3 regions of the Shewanella sp. SM74 genome follow, and region 1 is predicted to be linked to each of the others. Evidence: predicted binding sites of a transcription regulator. Region 1 holds the regulator's gene; each other region holds the start of a gene.

Region 1 (6,455 bases):
TTGGGGCTGCCTGCGGGCAAATCACCACGCAGTGCCACTATGTCACGAATGCCCGATTTCCAGTAATGCTTAGCCAGTTCTAACAGCTCTTCATCGCTGGCATCCACTAAGGTTAAGTGCGGCGCGGCAACGAGGTCAGTTTCCTGTTGGATACGTTCAATCACGCCGTGTGTGCGGTCGCGCACGCCTGAGTTAGCACCGTAAGTCACAGACACAAACTTAGGATTCAGCGGCTCTAAACGACGGATAGAATTCCACAGTATCTGTTCCATTTCGGGGGTCGATGGCGGGAAAAACTCAAAAGAAACATTAATATCGCCATTAAGCTCAGACAAGCTCTGGTTCAGCGATTGTGAATGTTGTGCGTGATGAAAAGCCATGTGTATTTCCTCAACCGCCCTTGGCGCTACTCTTTGCTAGTATGAATTAGTTCAAATGGACGTTTGGACGTCTATATGTCCATATACTAGAGAAACTGAGATGTAAGTCAAGCCAAAAAATACCCATAAACCGCATTTAATCTCGGTTAATTCGATAGATTTATTCTAGCCAATAAAAAAGGACTCGAATGAGTCCTTTTAGAGGCTTGATAGCGCATTATTCCTGCAGCAGATCGCGACAGATCTGGGTCAGATCCGACTGCACCGCCGCCGCTGTCACTTCGCGTCCTGCGCCTGGTCCACGGATGATCAGCGGATTACCTTGGTAGAAGACACTGCGGATCACAAACACATTATCACCAGGGGTTAAGTTGGCGTAAGGGTGATGGGTGTCAATCCACTGCAAACCCACTTCGGCCTTGAGCTCTGGACCGCTGTTGTCTAAGGATGCCACATATCTGAGCACCTTATTTTGCTCCGCCGCCGCACCATACTGTTGCAGCAGATCGGCATCTAACTCGGCAATGCGGGTGAGAAATTGATCTAAGGGAATATCCGCCAAAGCGGCTGGTACGAGTGAGCGCAGCTCAATATCTTCAAGCTCGATTTCAAGGCCAATCTCACGGGCTAAGATAAGCAGTTTACGCTGCATATCGCGGCCGGAGAGATCGTCGCGGGGATCGGGTTCAGTAATGCCTAAGCCTCTGGCTTCAATCACTAATTCTGAAAATGGCTTGCTGGTATCGTATTTCTCAAACAACCAACACAGCGTGCCAGAGAAAATCCCGCCCACCGCTTCAACGCTATCACCGCTGTTACGCAGATCATTTAGCGCATGTTGGATGGGTAAACCTGCGCCACAGCTGGCGTTATAGCGCCAAAACAAACGACGATTACCCAGTTGCTGCTTTAACTCTCGATAGAAAGGCAGTGGACCCGAGCCCGCAAGTTTATTCGCGCTCACCACATGGATGCCACGCTCGAACAGTTCTGGATATTGCAGCGTCAAACTGGCGCTGGCACTGATATCTAAGGCCACCAGCTCATCGCAGTTAACTTGCTCTAATTGCTCGAATAAATGTTCATACTGCCAAGGCGTTGCTTCAGTATTAAACTCTGTTTGCCACGCGGCAAGATTAATCCCAGTGGATTTAATCAAGGCTTTACTCGAACTGACTAAACCGACTAACTCAACACTGGCTTCGAGTTCATGGTCCAGTGATGGTGAAACCGACTTAAACAGATCGATCCAAGCCTCACCGATATTACCCACACCGAGCAGCAGGACGCCAATGCGTTTACGCGGACCAGCGCAGCGACGGTGGACTTTTTGGGTTAACAGATTCACCTGTGACTGAGGCACTAACGTCACTAAACTTAAATCGCCACTGAACAAAGGTTTAGCATCACGGCTCAGCAAACGCGCGAAGCTGCGGCGATAATGTTCGGCGTCGGCACTCACTAATGCGACTAAACCAAAATCTGTGTTGATCTGCTGCTCGCTGATCCCTAATGCTTCTGCCTCGGCATCGAGTAATCTTTGAACTTGTTTTTGATTCTCAGCGGTATAGGCAAGTTCAACTCTTTGATGGGCAGAGGTCCAATGGGCCAATGGCGTTAAACCCGCGGCAATCAATAAATCTAATAAACGAGTTAACTCCCCCGTGAGTTTAAAGCCAAACAGGACGACAGCATTGAGATTAGTCACCACAGGCGCGCTCGCCGACGAACTGTGGGGTGCGATTAAGGTGAAGTCGGTGTGCGATGCATAACTTGAACGCACCGCTAAGCTCACTTCGGTATTGAATAACGGCTGCAGAGTGCGCGAATGCAATACTGGCGAGCCCAAACGCGCTAGGCGATCGGCTTCGGCAAGTGACATGCTTTTCAGTAACTTGGCATCGTTGATTTTATTAGGATCGGCGTTGAATACCCCTTCCACATCGGTCCAAATGGTCACGCGCTCGATATCGGCGAGACTAGCAATCAGGCTGGCGCTAAAATCTGAACCATTACGGCCAAGTAATAGGGTATCGCCACGCTCGTTAGCGCAGATAAAACCTGTGATCACTAAGCGTTCATTGGGATGCGCGGCTAATAGGGCTTGTACTTTAGCGCGGGATTCTTGTACCCGAATTTGTGGCACAGCGGCTTCATCGGCCACTAAAATTGAACAGGCATCCACATGGCTTGCCGCCACGCCAGATTCGCGCAGTAGCGCCGCCATTAAACGTGCCGACCAACGTTCGCCAAAGCTCACCACATGGTTGATTTGGTATTCGTTGCGCTCGTCTAAGGACAACAAGCTGATGAGTTGCGCTTTATCCGTGGCCAAACGCTCACGCAGATCGCGGGCTTGTTCATTCGACAACAACTGCTCAATCAACCCCTGTTGGTAGCTGATCAGCACTTGTAACTCTTCTTGCCATAGCTGACCCGCATCACGCAGCGCTAATAATTTATACAGGAAATTCGTGCTTTTACCCGCCGCAGAGACCACCACAAGATCATCACTATGACCGTGGGTTAACAGGATATGGGCGACTCGACGATAACAATCGGCATCCGCTAAACTGGAGCCACCAAATTTATGTAAGTGACAACGTGCCATCTATTATTCCTCTACTGACAAGCCGCAACGGCGGCTAATCCTGCTTGAATATCTGCAACTAAATCGGCGGCATCTTCAATACCCACCGATAGACGCAATAGGGTGTCCTTAATACCAGCCTCGAAGCGCGCCTGCGGCTCCATGGCTCTGTGGGTCATAGTGGCGGGCACTGCCACTAAACTTTCGACGCCACCTAAACTTTCCGCCACGCTAAATAAGCTGAGTGCACCTAAAAAGGCCACCACTTCGGCCTCGCCGCCTTTGAGTTCAAAACTCAGCATAGCGCCAAAGCCCTGTTGTTGCTTGGCCGCAATGGCGTGGCCTGGGTGATCCGCAAGCCCTGGGTAATAGACTTTACTCACCACAGGGCTTTGGGTTAATACCTCAATAATACGCTGGGCATTGGTTTGATGCTCGCGAATACGCACCGCTAAGGTACGCAGGCCGCGCAGGGTCAGATAACTGTCGAAGGCTGACCCCGTTAAGCCTAGAGTGTTCGACCACCAATGTAAGCTTTCGCCGATTTGCGCGTCTTTGGCGACCACTGCGCCGCCGACCACATCGCTGTGACCATTGATATATTTAGTGGTGGAGTGGATAACGATATCCGCGCCTAACAATAGGGGTTGTTGCAATATCGGCGATAAAAAGGTGTTATCAACCACCACCAGCGCGCCGACCTCATGGCTCACCTTAGCAATGGCTTCGATATCCACCACACGCAATAACGGGTTCGATGGGGTTTCGAGCCACACCATCTTAGGATTCTGCGCAATGGCGGCGGCTAACGCTTGGCTGTCGGTTTGGTCGACCACAATGAGCTTAAACTGGCCTTTCTTCGCCAAGTTGGTAAATAAACGGTAGGAACCACCATAGCAATCATGGGGCACAACTAATAGGTCATCGGGGCCGAGTAAGGTGGTCACTAAGGTGATGGCCGCCATGCCAGTGCAGGTCACTATACCAGTGGCGCCCTTTTCTAATTGGGCTAATGCTTCGCCTAAAATGCAGCGCGTTGGGTTGCCTGAACGACTGTAATCGAATTCGCGGGGATTTTTATGACCATCGAAGGCGTAATTAGTCGACAAATAAATCGGTGGCACAACTGCACCATATTGAGTATCGCTTTCGATACCCTGACGCACTGCCAGTGTGGCTAATTGACGCTCTGCCATGGGTGGACTCCTAAATTCGGTAGACTGATAGAGATGTCTGGACGTCTAAATGTACCTAAGCCCAACGCCATCGTCAATAGGCGTGAAGACGTTTAGACGTCTGAACATAAAGAAATCTGTTTGCAATCACAAAGAAATAGTAGCAATAATTTGACTGTTGTTTGTAAGGGTTTAAAATCTGCCCCGAATTTAGCGTTATAACAGGTGAGTCAATGACTGAATGGAATGGGGAATACATCAGCCCCTATGCTGAACATGGCAAGAAGAATGAACAAGTAAAAAAAATTACTGTGTCTATTCCGCTCAAAGTGCTTAAGGTCCTCACGGACGAACGTACTCGTCGTCAGGTCAATAATTTGCGTCACGCCACCAACAGCGAGCTGTTGTGTGAGGCATTTTTGCACGCCTACACTGGTCAGCCATTGCCCAACGATGAAGATCTGTCAAAAGACAACCCAGACAGCATTCCTGCCGAAGCCAAGTTGTTGATGGATCAAATGGGAATCGAGTGGGAAGACATGGAATAGCGACTCGTCGCTTTCAAAGTCATATCACAGTGCTCATCAATAGGGATCGTTAACGATCCCTTTTTGTTTATACCCAAGCGACTTCAAACTTTAAATTTCACTATCTTGAGGTGGTTTGGGATATAGGAAATCCTATGTTTTCTATGATAGATCCACAGACACTCGCCTTAGCCTCGCTGGTCGTGTTTCTGGGCGCCTTAACCCAAAGTCTGATTGGGTTTGGGCTTGCGGTTGTAGCCAGTCCTTTGCTGTATATCGTCGATCCACAACTCGTGCCAGCGCCTGTGATTGCTATGGGTTTCTCCATCGCCCTGCTGACCTTAGTGCGTGAACGCGGCCACTTAGAATTCAATGGCCTGCAATATGCGCTCCTAGGTCGCGTGCCCGGCGGTTTTATCGGCGCGAGTTTATTGCTGTTTGCGCCTCAGCCCATACTGGGTTTATCCATCGCCGCCATTGTGACTGTCGCAGTGATCCTCAGCCTATATAAATTCAGCCTGCCAGTGAATAAGAAAACCCTCTTCGGTGCGGGCGTGGTTTCAGGGATCTTCGGCAATATCGCCGCGATTGGTGGCCCGCCGATGGCGATTCTATTATCGGGCAAAGATGCCTCGCAGTTTCGCGCCGCCCTGTCGGCCTTCTTCATTTTTAGCTCCATGATTGCACTGATCATTTTAGCAATCACTGGCTTATTAGAATTAAAACATCTGTGGCTGTCGTTGATGCTGCTACCCTCAGTGATTTTAGGTTACTTAGTCGCAGGACGATTAGTGGGCCGTGTCGATAAAGAGAAGACAAAGATGGCGACGTTAGTCCTGTGCAGTATCAGCGCCTTAGTGCTAACGGTGAAGTCGGTTATCGAGTTATTACCCCAATAAGCGTCCCGCTTGTACTGGCAAACCTTCTCAAGATTCAAACAATAAAAAAGCACTGACATTGCCAGTGCTTTTTCTTTATCTATCAATACGTAAAGCAAGCTTACACTCAGCTTAAATAGCTTTGCCCTGCGTACACAATAAAGTGTCTTAAGGCGAGTACGCCCGTTAAGCTCGCACAAGCAACCATGATCATCGCGCCCTTAGTGTGGCGAGTCGCGGCGGGTAGCAGCATAAACAGCAATGGAATACCAAAGCCGATACCGACAACACCTATCCAGAACACGCTTGCCCATAGCCCAGACGTTAACGATGCTAAGGCCGCAGCTGCCGCGCCGCCCTTGAAGTACAAGGCGCAAAACAACATGAACAGGAATAGAATTTCAATCGCCATCACAGGCAATTCTAAACCGTGCATCTTCACTAAAGTTTTGTCGTGGCTGTCAGTCTTAAACATCAGCAACGCCAGTACCGCATTTGCCGCAGCGCCCGCCGATAGACCTGACACTAAAAACAGCGCAGGCAGCACCGCAGTGTTGAGCATAGGATAGGCATTCATCGCCGAAATTAAGAAGCCAGTGTAAGCCCCTACGCCAATGGCGAGGACAAACAACAATACTTCAATCAGCCTTCGAAATGGCATAAGTAACTTAGCGATAGGTGTTAGGAAACCCAAACCCCATTTTGGTAAGTCATCCCGCAGCACAATAATGGCGTACGCAAAAGCTAAGGGAGAATACGCCAGCAGCGCCAGCACCCCGATTGCCATCACAGACTGGAAGTTATAGTGAATTAAGATCAGCCAAAAGTGGAATGGTTTGGTTAAGTCAAACACTAAGCAAGCTAGACCTAAGCTAATTGCTACAGGCCCAATAATGGCTGCCGCC
Region 2 (6,455 bases), on a different contig from region 1:
GGTTGATTTGAAGATTGGTGTGACCGCGCAAAATATACAGGGCGCGTTTATTACCACCGCGATATTTCATTCGCGCTATGGTTTCTTGTCCCATGTAGCAGCCCTTGTTGAAGCTGATACCGTTAACCGCTTGTAGATTACACATCTGCGGTACGTACTGGCTGGCATGGCTGGCGGCAAGGTTGGGGTAACCTGCTGCAATCTCTAACGCTTGCCATGCACTGGCGTCAAATACACTCAGTTCCGATTGCGCAACTAAAGCTGCTGCGGCATCTGGTGTTAATACTAAAATAAAACGTTCAGCGTCTTTTAAAATCGCACCATTTTCAATGAGTGTGAGCTCTTGCTGAATGTCACCAAAATGTTTGTTCACGAATTGGCTTGCCTGTTCACCGGCAACCCCGAGCAGAGTCCACTCAGCGGATGCATTGCTTAGGGTGGCTTTACTAAACACGGCATATTTTTGTAACTGGGGTAAATCGACTTCGATGGCATCCTTTGGCATCAACATAAAGAGTGCATCTTGAATGGCAAAGGTTCTGAAACTGGCCAGCATTTTACCTTTAGGATCGCAATGCGCGCCCCAGCGCCATTGATCTGTGGCCAATGAGCTGATGTCTGTGGTCACTTGGCCATGGATAAAACTGCGGCCTTGTTCTCCAACGACTTTGATGAGGCCCAAATGAGATAAGTTGGCAAGCATAAGTGGAGGCAAGGTAGCGTCCAGATCCCAATGGGGCGTAGAAACTGAAATAGTCATAGCGAGATCCTGAAAATGAAGACGATGTGAGAGGCTAGATTGTAACGGAATTCCAGTTGGCTCAAAAGCATAAGGCGCACATATCTGTGAATGATCTGTGCGCCTTAATATGTGTGCTTTAGTCGATAGGCTTAAAGCGAGTGGAGTTTAAAGTTTAAAACAGCACGCGGGTACGTAATGTACCTTCAATGGCTTTGAGTTCAACTAAGGCTTCTTCCGCTTGAGTTGTATCTACTTCCATCACGACATAACCAATTTCTGCGGTGGTCTGCAAATATTGGGCGGCGATGTTGATGCCTTTTTCCGAGAAGGCTTGGTTGATCTTGATCAACACGCCCGGACGGTTTTGGTGAATATGCAGCAAGCGCGAGGTGCCTTTATGCGTTGGTAATGACACTTCAGGGAAGTTAACCGCAGAAACGGTTGAGCCGTTGTCTGAGTATTTAGCGAGCTTACCCGCGACTTCGATACCAATGTTTTCTTGGGCTTCGGCCGTGCTACCGCCGACATGCGGCGTGAGTAGAACATTGTCTAAACCGCGTAGAGGACTGATAAATTCATCGTCATTCGATTGTGGTTCAACGGGGAACACATCGATTGCGGCACCTGCGAGGTGACGTTCTTTTAACGCAACGGTTAAAGCTTCAATATCGACTACAGTACCGCGTGATGCGTTGATAAAGATGCTGCCCTTTTTCATTGCTGCAAACTCGGCAGCGCCTATCATGTCTTTTGTTTGTGGAGTTTCAGGGACATGTAAGCTAACCACATCAGCTTGTGCTAATAGGAGTTCCAACGAATGGACTTGTTGTGCGTTACCTAGCGGCAGTTTGTCTTCGATATCGAAGAACACGACGCGCATACCTAAGGTTTCCGCCAGAATGCCAAGCTGAGTACCAATATGGCCGTAACCAATCACACCTAAGGTTTTACCACGCACTTCATAGCTGCCCGCTGCGGTTTTCATCCAGCCACCACGGTGAGCGATAGCGTTGCGTTCAGGGATACCCCGCATCAACATAATGATTTCGCCAATCACTAGTTCTGCAACACTGCGAGTGTTTGAGAATGGCGCGTTAAATACTGGGATACCAAGGGATTCGGCGGTGGCAAGGTCAACTTGGTTGGTTCCAATACAGAAACATCCTATCGCGATTAACTTCTCGGCACGTTTCAGCACCTCTGCAGTTAATTGGGTACGCGAACGAAGTCCCACAAAATGCGCATCTTTAATGGACTCAAGTAAGGCTTCATCGCTTAAGGAAGCTTTGTGGTATTCGATATTGGTGTATCCCGCACGTTCAAATACATCGACCGCAGATTGGTGGACGCCTTCCAACAGCAGGATCTTGATCTTATCCTTGTCCAGCGAATGTTTCGCCATGATATGGGTACCCTCTAATTAATAGAAATGTTTCTTATGATATGCTCACAACCTTCACCCACCAAAGTAGCACTTTTTTTGCTCAGTGTGGAGGGCTAGATGGCTAAAGTTAATATTCTAAATTTAGAACAATATCGCATAAGAGGAAGAAACATTGAATAACAAAATCGCATGGTGCGGTATTTACCTCTCAGTTTTGGTGTGGTCGGCGATAAAACCCGCAGATCCTTTCACATGGTGGCTCGAAGCCTTACCTGCATTGATTGCTGTACCGATTTTATTCTTTACTCGCAAACGTTTTCCACTAACACCTCTAGTGTATTTTCTCGTCTTAATACACTGCTGTGTGTTGTTTGTAGGTGCTCATTATACTTACGCTGAAGTGCCGTTATTCGACACGATTGCCGATTGGATGGGTTCAGAACGTAATAATTACGATAAAGTGGGTCATTTTGCGCAAGGTTTTATCCCAGCCATGCTCGCCCGTGAAATTATGTTGCGTAATCAAGCTGTCAAACCTGGGGCTTGGTGCGCGTTTCTTGCTACTTGTTTTGTGCTCGCATTTTCGGCGTTTTATGAACTGATCGAATGGTGGGTTGCCGTGGCAACCGGCGAAGGGGCTGAAGCCTTTTTAGGGACTCAAGGCTATGTATGGGATACCCAATCCGACATGTTTCTTGCCCTCATTGGCGCAATTGTCGCGTTAGCTTTACTGTCTCGTTTTCAAGATAAACAAATCGCGAGACTCAAGCAGAGGATTTAGCGGCTAAAAGTGGATGATGCTCTCTGTTTGAGTTGTAAGACTTTCTTCCCTGAAATATATGGTGTGAGTGTGATGACATTGAGTTGTCATACTTTAGTGTTGTTATTGTGTTTTCTTTGTATTGCAACTTTGGGTTGATAACGTCATAGTTGGAAAGTATTAGGTGCTGGGCGTTGGCCAAGTAAAACGGTATTTTTGACTGTTATTCCATTTTATTGTGGTGAGTTAGTCGAACCTACTAGCATTAAACAGGGAATAGTACATTTGGGTGATGTTTTTCAATCGTTAACTAGTCAGAATTAACTAGGTTAATGGAATGTTGAAAAATCTAACTAAAAAGACGAGTCAAACATACCATTTTGCAATAGAGAATACTTTTCAGGGAGGAGAGTCATTGAGCACAATTAATGAATTGGTTTTTTTACACCAAATGGCCGCGCCATGTCATTTAGCGTTACTCGCTGAATCCATAGGTTTGAAAACGCGTATAGTAAAGCATGCGGCTGAACTGGATTTAGACAAGAGTCGCCGTAGTTTTTATCTGATCACCCAAAAAGGTTCAGCATTAGATAACAAAGGGATACCTCTGTTAGCTTCGCGATTAGTGTCACATTTTCCTGTGGCGCTGTATCAAGTTGAGCGAGACTCCTTAGACCAAGAATCTGCAATGTTACTCGGCATTCGAGGTATTTTATTTGCCGATCAACGTATGGATCTGATGTTAACGGGTTTACGTAAAATGGTGGCAGAGGAACTTTGGTACGATAGAACTTTGCTAAGCAAAATGTTCCGCCGTGTCGTACAAAAGTTAGAAGGTAATAATGAAATGCCCTCTGATACTGTGGCTATGCTGCAGATGCTGACATCCCGTGAACGCACTATCATTCAATTCGTATCGAGTGGTGCGAGAAATAAAGAAATCGCTCATAGGTTATGTATCAGCGAACATACAGTGAAGGCGCATATTTCTTCTATTTTCCGCAAGACCCAGTCTCGTAATCGGGTTGAGCTTTTACGTTGGGCGCAAACCTATCAAACTCACTTTGAGCTGTGCAGTTAGTCAGTTAAAGATATTGGTCGTTAGCTTTTCGCTGTGAGTGGTTAATGTTAATGATTACTAGCATATCAACATAGAAAAGCGGGAATGTTTATTTAAACATTCCCGCTTTTTGTTTAACACCCTTTTTATAAACCACCACCAAAGAGTTTAGCTGTGGTGGTTTAACAGTATTGACTAGTATTGCACTACAGTGGCAACGTTCATATTGCCTGATTGGTTCACGTTGATGCTGTTGTTAGTGCCTGCTTGAGAACCTAACACTAAGTTGTCATTACCCGTTTGAGTGATTGACAGGCTGTTATTGTCACCGCTAACGCCAAATGAATTTGATGCAAATGAAGTGTCGTTATCGCCGCCTACCCAGTTACCGTTACCTGATTGAGTAATTTGCGCGGTGTTTTCATCACCTTCAATAATCAGGTCAATAACGTTAAGATCGCCACTTTGAAGTGCGCTGACATCGGCATTGTTGTTGCCAGCAACAGAAATCAATGTTTCGTTCTCAGCGCCATCTTGCTCAACATCAACTTCGTTATCGCTACCCACGGCATCTACATAAGCAAAGTTCTCATCACCTTCTTGACTAACTTCAATACTGTTATCTTCACCATCAGCGAAGGCAATGATTTCGTTGTTATCGCCTTTAGAAGATAAATCGAAGTCGTTATCTGTGCCGTATGCACCAAAGGTTGCGAAGTTCGCATCGCCTTTTTGTTTCAAGTCAACGTCGTTGCTATCGCCCCATACTTGGAACTCTGCACCGTTGACATCGCCTTTTTGAGTGATAGTAATATCGTTATCATCACCTTGGATATCGGCCACTAACGTATCACCGATAGTGTTGCCGCTGCCATTTTGGGTAATATCGACACTGTTGTCATCACCCGTAGTCATCGCAAGATAAGCCGTGTTGCCGTTACCTTTTTGATCCATTGAAATATCGTTTTTGCTGCCCGCCAGTGCGTAAACGAAGCCTACATGGTTATCACCCTTTTGGACCATGTCTACTTTGTTGTTGTCGCCTGCAATACCCTTAGCCGCGCCAAAGTTGTTGTTACCCGCTTGATTAACAGAAACGTCGTTGTTGTTACCCACGTTAGCGGTTAAATCAAGGGCAATTAAACCCGCTTGGTTGTTGTCACCGATTTGTGTGATTTTACCGTCGTTGTTGCTGCCTTCAACGCGAAAAACTGCAAAGTTTGCGTCGCCTTCTTGCTCAACAAACACGCTGTTTTCAGCGCCAGTGATTTCAACTTGGCTTTCGTTGACTTCGCCTAATTGGTTAACGAATACCGTGTTATCGTTGCCAGTAACATCGCTACTGCTTTGGTTAAAGAAACCATCTTGCGACACATTTACATTGTTGTTGTCACCTACAACACTTGCACTTGCCACATGCCAGTCAACTTGTTGCGTTATTTGGACCTTGTTATCAACACCCGTTGAATTAATAGCCGCTTCATGCCACACGCCATCTTGGATGACGGTTGCGGTTTGAGCTGTACCTGTTTGCACAACCGCTGCAGCGTTAAGGCCACCCGTTTGTGAGACTAAAGTGTCTTGGGCTTGGCCTGACTGTACTACGCTAATTTCACTCACTGTACTGGCAGCAAAAGCTTGACCGCTTAAACCTGTTGCAATGGCCAAAGCAATAAGTGATTTTTTAGCTTGTGATTTCATGTGACGCTCCCTGTTTAATATTGAGTTATTGAGATTGCAGCACCATCCGCAATCTGTTGAATCGAAAAGTTGCCGCTTCCTAGTTGGTTCAGTTGCACGAGATTGTCATTGCCAATTTGTGTCACTGAAGCCGTATTTTGACCGCCGACTTGCAGTAGCTGGACTTCATTGTTTGAACCAATCTGTGTGATTAGCGCATCGTTATCATTGCCCACTTGTGTTACATCGGCCTTGTTATCGCTGCCTGACTGGAACAGTAATCCTTGGTTGGCAGTGCCTTGTTGAACCAGCTCGATAAGGTTATCGCGACCGGAACGTTCCAGTAATGCCTGAAGGGTTACGGGTAACTCGTTGACATTCAGCTCTTGTGCTGAAGTCATACAACTACAGAGCAAGATCAGCGGCACCAAAAAGCGTATAGAGGTATTTGGCACGGGTGACTCCTTGCATCAAATAGCTTGGGCTGCTTAAAGCAACTTGCATCCCAAATTCAGACCTGAAGATACGAGTCCCGTTAATATGTCGCAATTGGCCAAACGGGTATTTATTCTAGAAAGGATTAACGGAAGGTAAATGATAGCTGTATTTATATCGTATTGATTAAATAGATTTTATATGTTTATTGACGTGTTTTTATTTAAGGGGTCTAGTCTAGTTGTCCTAGTAGTTAAGTCGTATTTGTTGTGAAGCGAGTATTTGTTTTTAAACAATGCAATAACAAGTGAAGGGAAATACATCGACTATCGCGTTTGCATTTTCTTGATAAAAAAGCACGCGTTTGTGCCAGCGAGAAACTGCTGAGGAGTTT
Region 3 (6,455 bases), on a different contig from region 1:
CCTCATTGACGGCCTGTAACATATTCATTTCAGCCACGGCTTATAGTCTCCCTGCACTTTTTGGATAGGCTTGCGGATATTTCTTGATATGTTCTTTAAGATCGGCGAGTTGCTTTTTCAGCACTGGCGTCGGCTTGTCGTACACATCTTCAATAATTTCATCCAGCATAGGCACAGGAATTTTTTCAGCCACTTTTACCGCAGCCAATACTTCTTCACGATATTTTTCATGCAGTTTCACATCATCCGCTTCAGCCAACCAACCTTTGTTGATAAGCCATAATTTGAAGCGTTTAACCGGATCGTGTTGCTGCCACTTGGCTTCTTCATCTTTCGAGCGATAACCTGAGGGATCGTCTGAAGAAGAGTGTGCGCCGAGACGGTAAGTCATGGCTTCAATCAGCACTGGGGCATTATGCTCAATCGCATAGGCACGGGCTTGCTGGGTTGCCGCTAACACGGCCAACATGTCATTACCATCAACACGAATGGTGTGCATGCCATAACCGACACCACGGCTGGCAATACCGTTACCGGCAAACTGCTCTTCAGTGGGGGTAGAAATCGCGTAGCCATTGTTACGACAGAAGAAAATCACTGGGCATTTCAGTACCGCGGCCATGTTTAGACCGGCATGGAAGTCCCCTTCCGATGCAGCGCCTTCGCCAAAATAACAAACCGCGACTTTGCGCTTACCTTGCATTTTTAAGCTGTAGCCCACACCAGTCGCCTGCGGGATTTGCGTGGCTAAAGGTGAAGAAATCGTTTGATAATGCAATGCCGCACTGCCGTAATGGATTGGCATTTGGCGACCTTTACCAAGATCTTTCTCGTTACTGAACATCTGATTCATAAACTGTTCAGTAGTAAAGCCACGATAACGCAGCGCCGCATGCTCGCGATATTGCGCGAGGATCACATCTTCTTGATCGAGTGCGGCCACACTGCCGACAATAGCCGCTTCTTCACCCGTACAGGTCATGTAGAAGCTGATGCGCCCTTGACGCTGGGCGCCAAGCATACGTTCATCAAGTACCCGAGTGAATACACAGGTATCGTAAATTTTAGTGGCTAAGGTTTCATCTATCACAGGCAAAACCGCGGTTTCATAAGTGGTGCCGTCGGCTTGTAGAATTCGAAGGATAGGAATGTGTAGCGATGCCTTATCCAAGAAGCCGACACGGTGCACTGTATCAGTGTTGAGTGTTGCTTTGCTCATATTGTGCTCTTGTTATCTCATTACGCATCAAAGCGTTTTGATGCGTCTGTTTATACGAATATGCCCGACGGACATTACGTTAACGTAAACTACCTATCAACCATTGGCATAGCTCAAACCACAAGTTATCCCTGCCACGCATGTATATATTGCTTTACAAGCCTAACGCACGTCCGCATTCACCGCAGGGATCAGGCAAATCACAGTGCGATTGCCAATAGGCACTTTGGCATTAGGGAACACGACAGACTCAAACTCGTGCTCCACTTTAATTTCTTGCCCACCTTCCCGCGCTAAAACAAAGCCCTTCGGGAAAGCTCTGAAGTTTTCGACATCAGTTGCGAAGGTAAATTCAAAATCATCGAAATGTTTATTGATGACGCGGCACACTTGGTACAAGTTAACCAAATCGGCATCAAATTCATCCAGCGCCAACGGCTTAGCGGTGATCAAGCGCATGAACATTTCATGGGTGGCGATAAAACGCGTCATGTCGTTCTGGCCCATGGGATACACCTTGCCAAGCTCAATGGTAAAGGCATCGGCGCCGTAGTGTTCGGAGGAAAAATAGCTAAAGGTCGTGGTCGGTTCGTGGTGAAAAAGTACCGTATCAACGCCGCTTGCGGCTAGAAACATGATTTGCTCGCCGCTAAAGGCGCGCCCTGGACGATAGGGATAAATAGCGAACTTTTCATGCTTCGAGGCGCGCATCGCCGTGTGCAGATCATAATGAATGCGCTGACGACCATCGGCAACCGCGGTATAAAAACGGTCGACATAGGCTTCGAGTTTTTTGGCGCGTACTCGCTCAGGGTTCACTAACCCTGGTGGATTGGAATGCTCACCACTAAAGAGACGATTCATATTCTCATCGATAATCCGCGTGCCGTTATTAATCGCTAATGGATTACCAATCAGGAATAAAGTGCGCTGTTTCGCGATGATCTTTTGCTGTAAAAGCTGCTTAATTAAGCCATTGCAGAGTTCAATGGGCGCGGTCTCGTTACCGTGAACACCGCAGGAAAGCACAATATCTTTTCCTTCATTCTGTATTGGTTCGAAAACAATAACACCGGTATCCCACACTTCCACTTGAGTATGATCGCCTAAGTTAAATGAAAATTCGCCATCGAACTGTTCAGGATGGGCTAAGGTGAGCGCTAAAAAATCCTTTGAATCTAACAGAGCTTGTAACACAGAATTCTCCTTATAATGATGTGTAACAGTATTGGCGCAATAGCATAAGTACAGGCAGTAATAACCACTTAAGCATTTATCTCACCGCGGTTAATCTCACTCGCACCTAAAAAACGGCTTCAATACTAACACATGTTTTTAGTGCTGTTCTCAGACATTTATTGCCGTAGGACCCAGTTTTAAGCGGAATGACATTCAACTAAGCTGATTGTTAAATTCTTAGGACATTCCCTAAGAATTTCCCATGATAAATATTCCAGCTTGAGGCTTGCTTTTGCACTCAAGTTTTATCACAATCCTTAGCCATCTAGACTTCTATTGGATTTAATTATGGCGTTAGCAACCTTTGGTGCCGGCTGTTTCTGGGGCGTAGAGTATTTTTTTAGACAAGTGAACGGCGTATCCAATGCCACCTGCGGCTATATGGGCGGCAATAATGCGGCGACGAGCTATGAAGAAGTCAAAAAAGGCAAAACGGGCCATGCCGAAGTGGTGCAAGTGGAATTTGACCCTGCCCTTGTCAGTTATGAAAACTTGCTCGATGTATTTTGGAAAAACCACAACCCAACGAGTCTGAACATGCAAGGCGGAGATATTGGCACCCAATATCGCAGCACCATTTTCTTCCACGACCGTGAGCAAAAAGTGGCCGCAGAAGCCTCAAAGTTAGCTTTTGCCCGCTCAGGTCGTTGGGGATTGCGCCATATCGTGACTGAAATAGTACCATTACAACAGTTCCATGTGGCAGAGGAATATCACCAAAATTACATTGATAAGAATAACTTACCGAGTTGTCATATCGAGTACTAAATACAGTCAAATCAGCATGAGATCAACTACTCATAACTGACATTAGACACAAACAAAAACGCACTCAAATCTGAGTGCGTTTGTTTTTGATACTTTATAAACCTACTGCTGCATTAAGCGTTCAGCGCCTTATCAATTAATGCCTGCGCATCTTTGATGATTTCAGCTAAATGCTGCTCACTGATAAAACTCTCGCCGTAGATCTTAAATAACGCTTCCGTGCCCGATGGACGCGCCGCAAACCAACCATTCGCCGTAGTCACTTTGATGCCACCAATGGCCGCATTATTGCCCGGCGCATGAGTTAACACGTTTTCGATTGCCTCACCCGCAAGCACAGTGGCATTTAAGGTTTCTGCATTCAATAACGCAAATTTGGCCTTGTTTTCAAGACTGATTGGGCTATCGATACGCTTATAGAAACTTTGGCCAAATTGTTTTACTAGCTCTTGATGGCGTTGACCTGGAGTTTTACCTGTCACCGCAAGAATTTCTGCGGCAAGTAACCCTAAAATGAAGCCGTCTTTATCCGTGCACCACGTTGTGCCATCACGGCGTAAAAATGCCGCGCCAGCGCTCTCTTCACCGCCAAAGGCGATGGTGGCTTCGGCTAAACCATCGACAAACCACTTAAATCCCACAGGCACTTCGAGTAATTTTTTGCCGTGGAAAGCACAGATTCTATCGATAAGCGCACTCGATACTAAGGTTTTACCTATTGCTAAGCTATCGCTCCAATCCGGTCTGTGCGTCAGTAAATAATCGATAGCGACCGCAAGGTAGTGATTAGGGTCCATCAAGCCGGTACCAGGGCAGACAATGCCGTGACGGTCATAGTCAGGATCGTTACCAAGGCATAAATCATAAGATTCTTTATGGGCGAGTAACCCTGCCATCGCATAGGGAGACGAGCAATCCATGCGGATTTTGCCGTCTTTATCCAGCGGCATAAAGCTAAAGCTTGGGTCAACTTTATCATTAACTAAGGTGATATCGAGCCCATAACGCGCGGCAATCGGAGCCCAGTAGAAAATCCCTGAACCACCGAGCGGGTCCACACCGATACGCAGCTTAGCGTTGGCAATCGCCTGCATGTCGATGACATTGTCTAAATCAGCCACATAAGGCGTGATCAAATCAATGGCGTTGACATAGCCTGATGCCAGCGCTTCGGCATACGCTAATTTTTGCACGCCAGCTAACGCTTGGCGCAAGTAATCATTGGCCCGCGATTCAATCCAAGCGGTGATATTACCTTCGGCCGGTCCACCATGGGGTGGATTGTATTTAATCCCACCATCTTGAGGCGGATTGTGGGAAGGCGTAATGATCAAACCATCGGACAGGGCCGCCCCCGTAATATTGGCTTCACGATTGGCGCAAATAACCCCATGGGACACCACTGGCGTTGGCGTAAATCCATCGTTCTGTTGGATTTTCACTGTGACTTTATTTGCCGCCAGCACTTCAATTGCCGACAAATAGGCCGCATAGGATAACGCATGGGTGTCAATCCCAAGGATCAGCGGCCCATCGATATTTGCCGATTGACGGTAGTCAACCACAGCTTGGGTAATCGCCCAAATGTGTTGTTGGTTAAAACTGCCATTGGAAGCGCAGCCTCTGTGCCCAGAAGTGCCAAAGGTGACGCGTTGTTGTACGTCATCCATATTTGGCGTGATGCTGTAATAATGGCTCATCAGTTTTGGAATATTGACCAGATCCGTCTGATTAGCGATTTGTCCTGCCCTTTGATGTATTGCCACCTATGGCTCTCCTGCACTCAATTACAATTAGAAAAAGTAGAAAAATGTCGTACTAACCAGGCTCACCCGAGGATTAAACGCGCTCGGCGATGCCCGCTGCTACTGTCGCATCACAACCAAATTGCACTAAAACTTCCGATAAAATAGTGCGTTTCTTGGCGGTATTGTTGTTACTCGTTACCCAGAAACCACTTGCACCAATTTCTTTTGGGTTAGCCGAAGCACTCGCTTCGAGCAGTTGCTCCTTAGAGCGAGCAAAATACAAACGATCGCGCCCTTGGATCTGCAAAATTTGTGAGAATTGCTCTGGGGCTAATTGATACAAACTTTCGAGCAAAAACAGAAAACGACCTACTGCGCCTTTTTGCTGCGATAACTGATGTTCATCGACTAAGCGACTAAAATCATTCACTGCTGGCACTGTTTGCGCCGCGATGGGCTGAATAGGTTCAGCTTCAAGACTGGGTTGGCTAATCGCCAAAGGCTGGGGTTGTTCGACCGCATCGACGGACAGGCCGAGTAATCGACGAAGAATGTCAGAGGCGCTCTCACCAATTCGTTCTGTTTTGCTGGCAATATGACGATAGAGCTCTTCATCTACTTCGATATATTTCATAACCTTAATTATCCTTTGTTATTCGACAGGCTTAACCGAAAAAAGTGTACCACAGCGATCGGGGCAGATCATTGCGATCTGTTACCAGTGTATCTATCTCTATCAATCTGATAAAGCGCCATTATTCTAAAAGTGCGGGAAATAGCACAGCAAACTAGCAGTTAATCGACAATTGCCGAAAAAGCACACAAGTTACTGGCCGCCCCCACTATAGAAATGGCAACTGACTTGTCAAGCCAACGGCATTAAGGGCACAATTCGCGTCACGCTAAGCTAAAAATCTCCAACAGGAATCACCATGAACTTTGTTTCCACAGGCCAAGGACCCGCAGTGCTCTTGATCCACGGCTTGTTCGGTAATCTAGATAACCTCAAAGGTCTAGGGCAAGTATTAGAAAATCAGTATCAAGTTATTCGTGTCGATGTGCCCAATCATGGTTTAAGTGAGCATTGGGATCAAATGGACTACCCTCGCCTCGCCACTGCAATGATCCGCTTGCTAGACGAACTGGCTATTGAACGCGCCCATATTGTGGGTCACTCCATGGGTGGTAAAATCGCCATGGCGACGGCGTTAGCCTTTCCAGAACGCATTATCAGTATGGTGGCAGCCGATATCGCCCCCGTCGCCTATGAGCCAAGACACGACACAGTGTTTGCGGCATTAGAAAGCCTGCCCTTAGAAGGCCATACCGACAGACGCTTTGCCCTAAACCACTTAATTGACAATGGTATTGACGAAGCAACGGCACAATTTTTACTCAAAAATCTACAACGCACTGATACTGGTTTTCGTTGGAAAATGAACTTAAGTGGTCTAAAGGCTTGTTATCCTAATATTATTGGC

What was found. Region 1 encodes MetJ, which represses methionine synthesis genes. Its sites were predicted from a motif close to TAGACGTCTAGACGTCTA; they were not measured.
Region 2: the regulator MetJ is predicted to act here: its motif matches at 2,233-2,250, upstream of serA (phosphoglycerate dehydrogenase).
Region 3: the regulator MetJ is predicted to act here: its motif matches at 2,717-2,734, upstream of msrA (peptide-methionine (S)-S-oxide reductase MsrA).

Annotation. Positions count from the first base shown of each region.
Region 1 is NZ_JAKKRZ010000007.1:194,373-200,827, forward strand. Features, by position in the region: gene metF (methylenetetrahydrofolate reductase) at 1-380, opposite strand, end outside; gene L5M49_RS09800 (bifunctional aspartate kinase/homoserine dehydrogenase II) at 598-2,991, opposite strand; gene metB (cystathionine gamma-synthase) at 3,003-4,166, opposite strand; gene metJ (met regulon transcriptional regulator MetJ) at 4,379-4,693, shown strand; gene L5M49_RS09815 (sulfite exporter TauE/SafE family protein) at 4,828-5,571, shown strand; gene nrfD (NrfD/PsrC family molybdoenzyme membrane anchor subunit) at 5,678-6,455, opposite strand, start outside.
Region 2 is NZ_JAKKRZ010000036.1:27,249-33,703, forward strand. Features, by position in the region: gene ygfZ (tRNA-modifying protein YgfZ) at 1-760, opposite strand, end outside; gene serA (phosphoglycerate dehydrogenase) at 915-2,144, opposite strand; gene L5M49_RS22295 (DUF2238 domain-containing protein) at 2,299-2,907, shown strand; gene L5M49_RS22300 (helix-turn-helix transcriptional regulator) at 3,302-3,967, shown strand; gene L5M49_RS22305 (curlin) at 4,142-5,647, opposite strand; gene L5M49_RS22310 (curlin) at 5,662-6,081, opposite strand.
Region 3 is NZ_JAKKRZ010000029.1:13,144-19,598, forward strand. Features, by position in the region: gene L5M49_RS20770 (alpha-ketoacid dehydrogenase subunit beta) at 1-37, opposite strand, end outside; gene L5M49_RS20775 (thiamine pyrophosphate-dependent dehydrogenase E1 component subunit alpha) at 41-1,219, opposite strand; gene astE (succinylglutamate desuccinylase) at 1,382-2,416, opposite strand; gene msrA (peptide-methionine (S)-S-oxide reductase MsrA) at 2,747-3,226, shown strand; gene pgm (phosphoglucomutase (alpha-D-glucose-1,6-bisphosphate-dependent)) at 3,340-4,992, opposite strand; gene seqA (replication initiation negative regulator SeqA) at 5,066-5,608, opposite strand; gene L5M49_RS20800 (alpha/beta fold hydrolase) at 5,907-6,455, shown strand, end outside.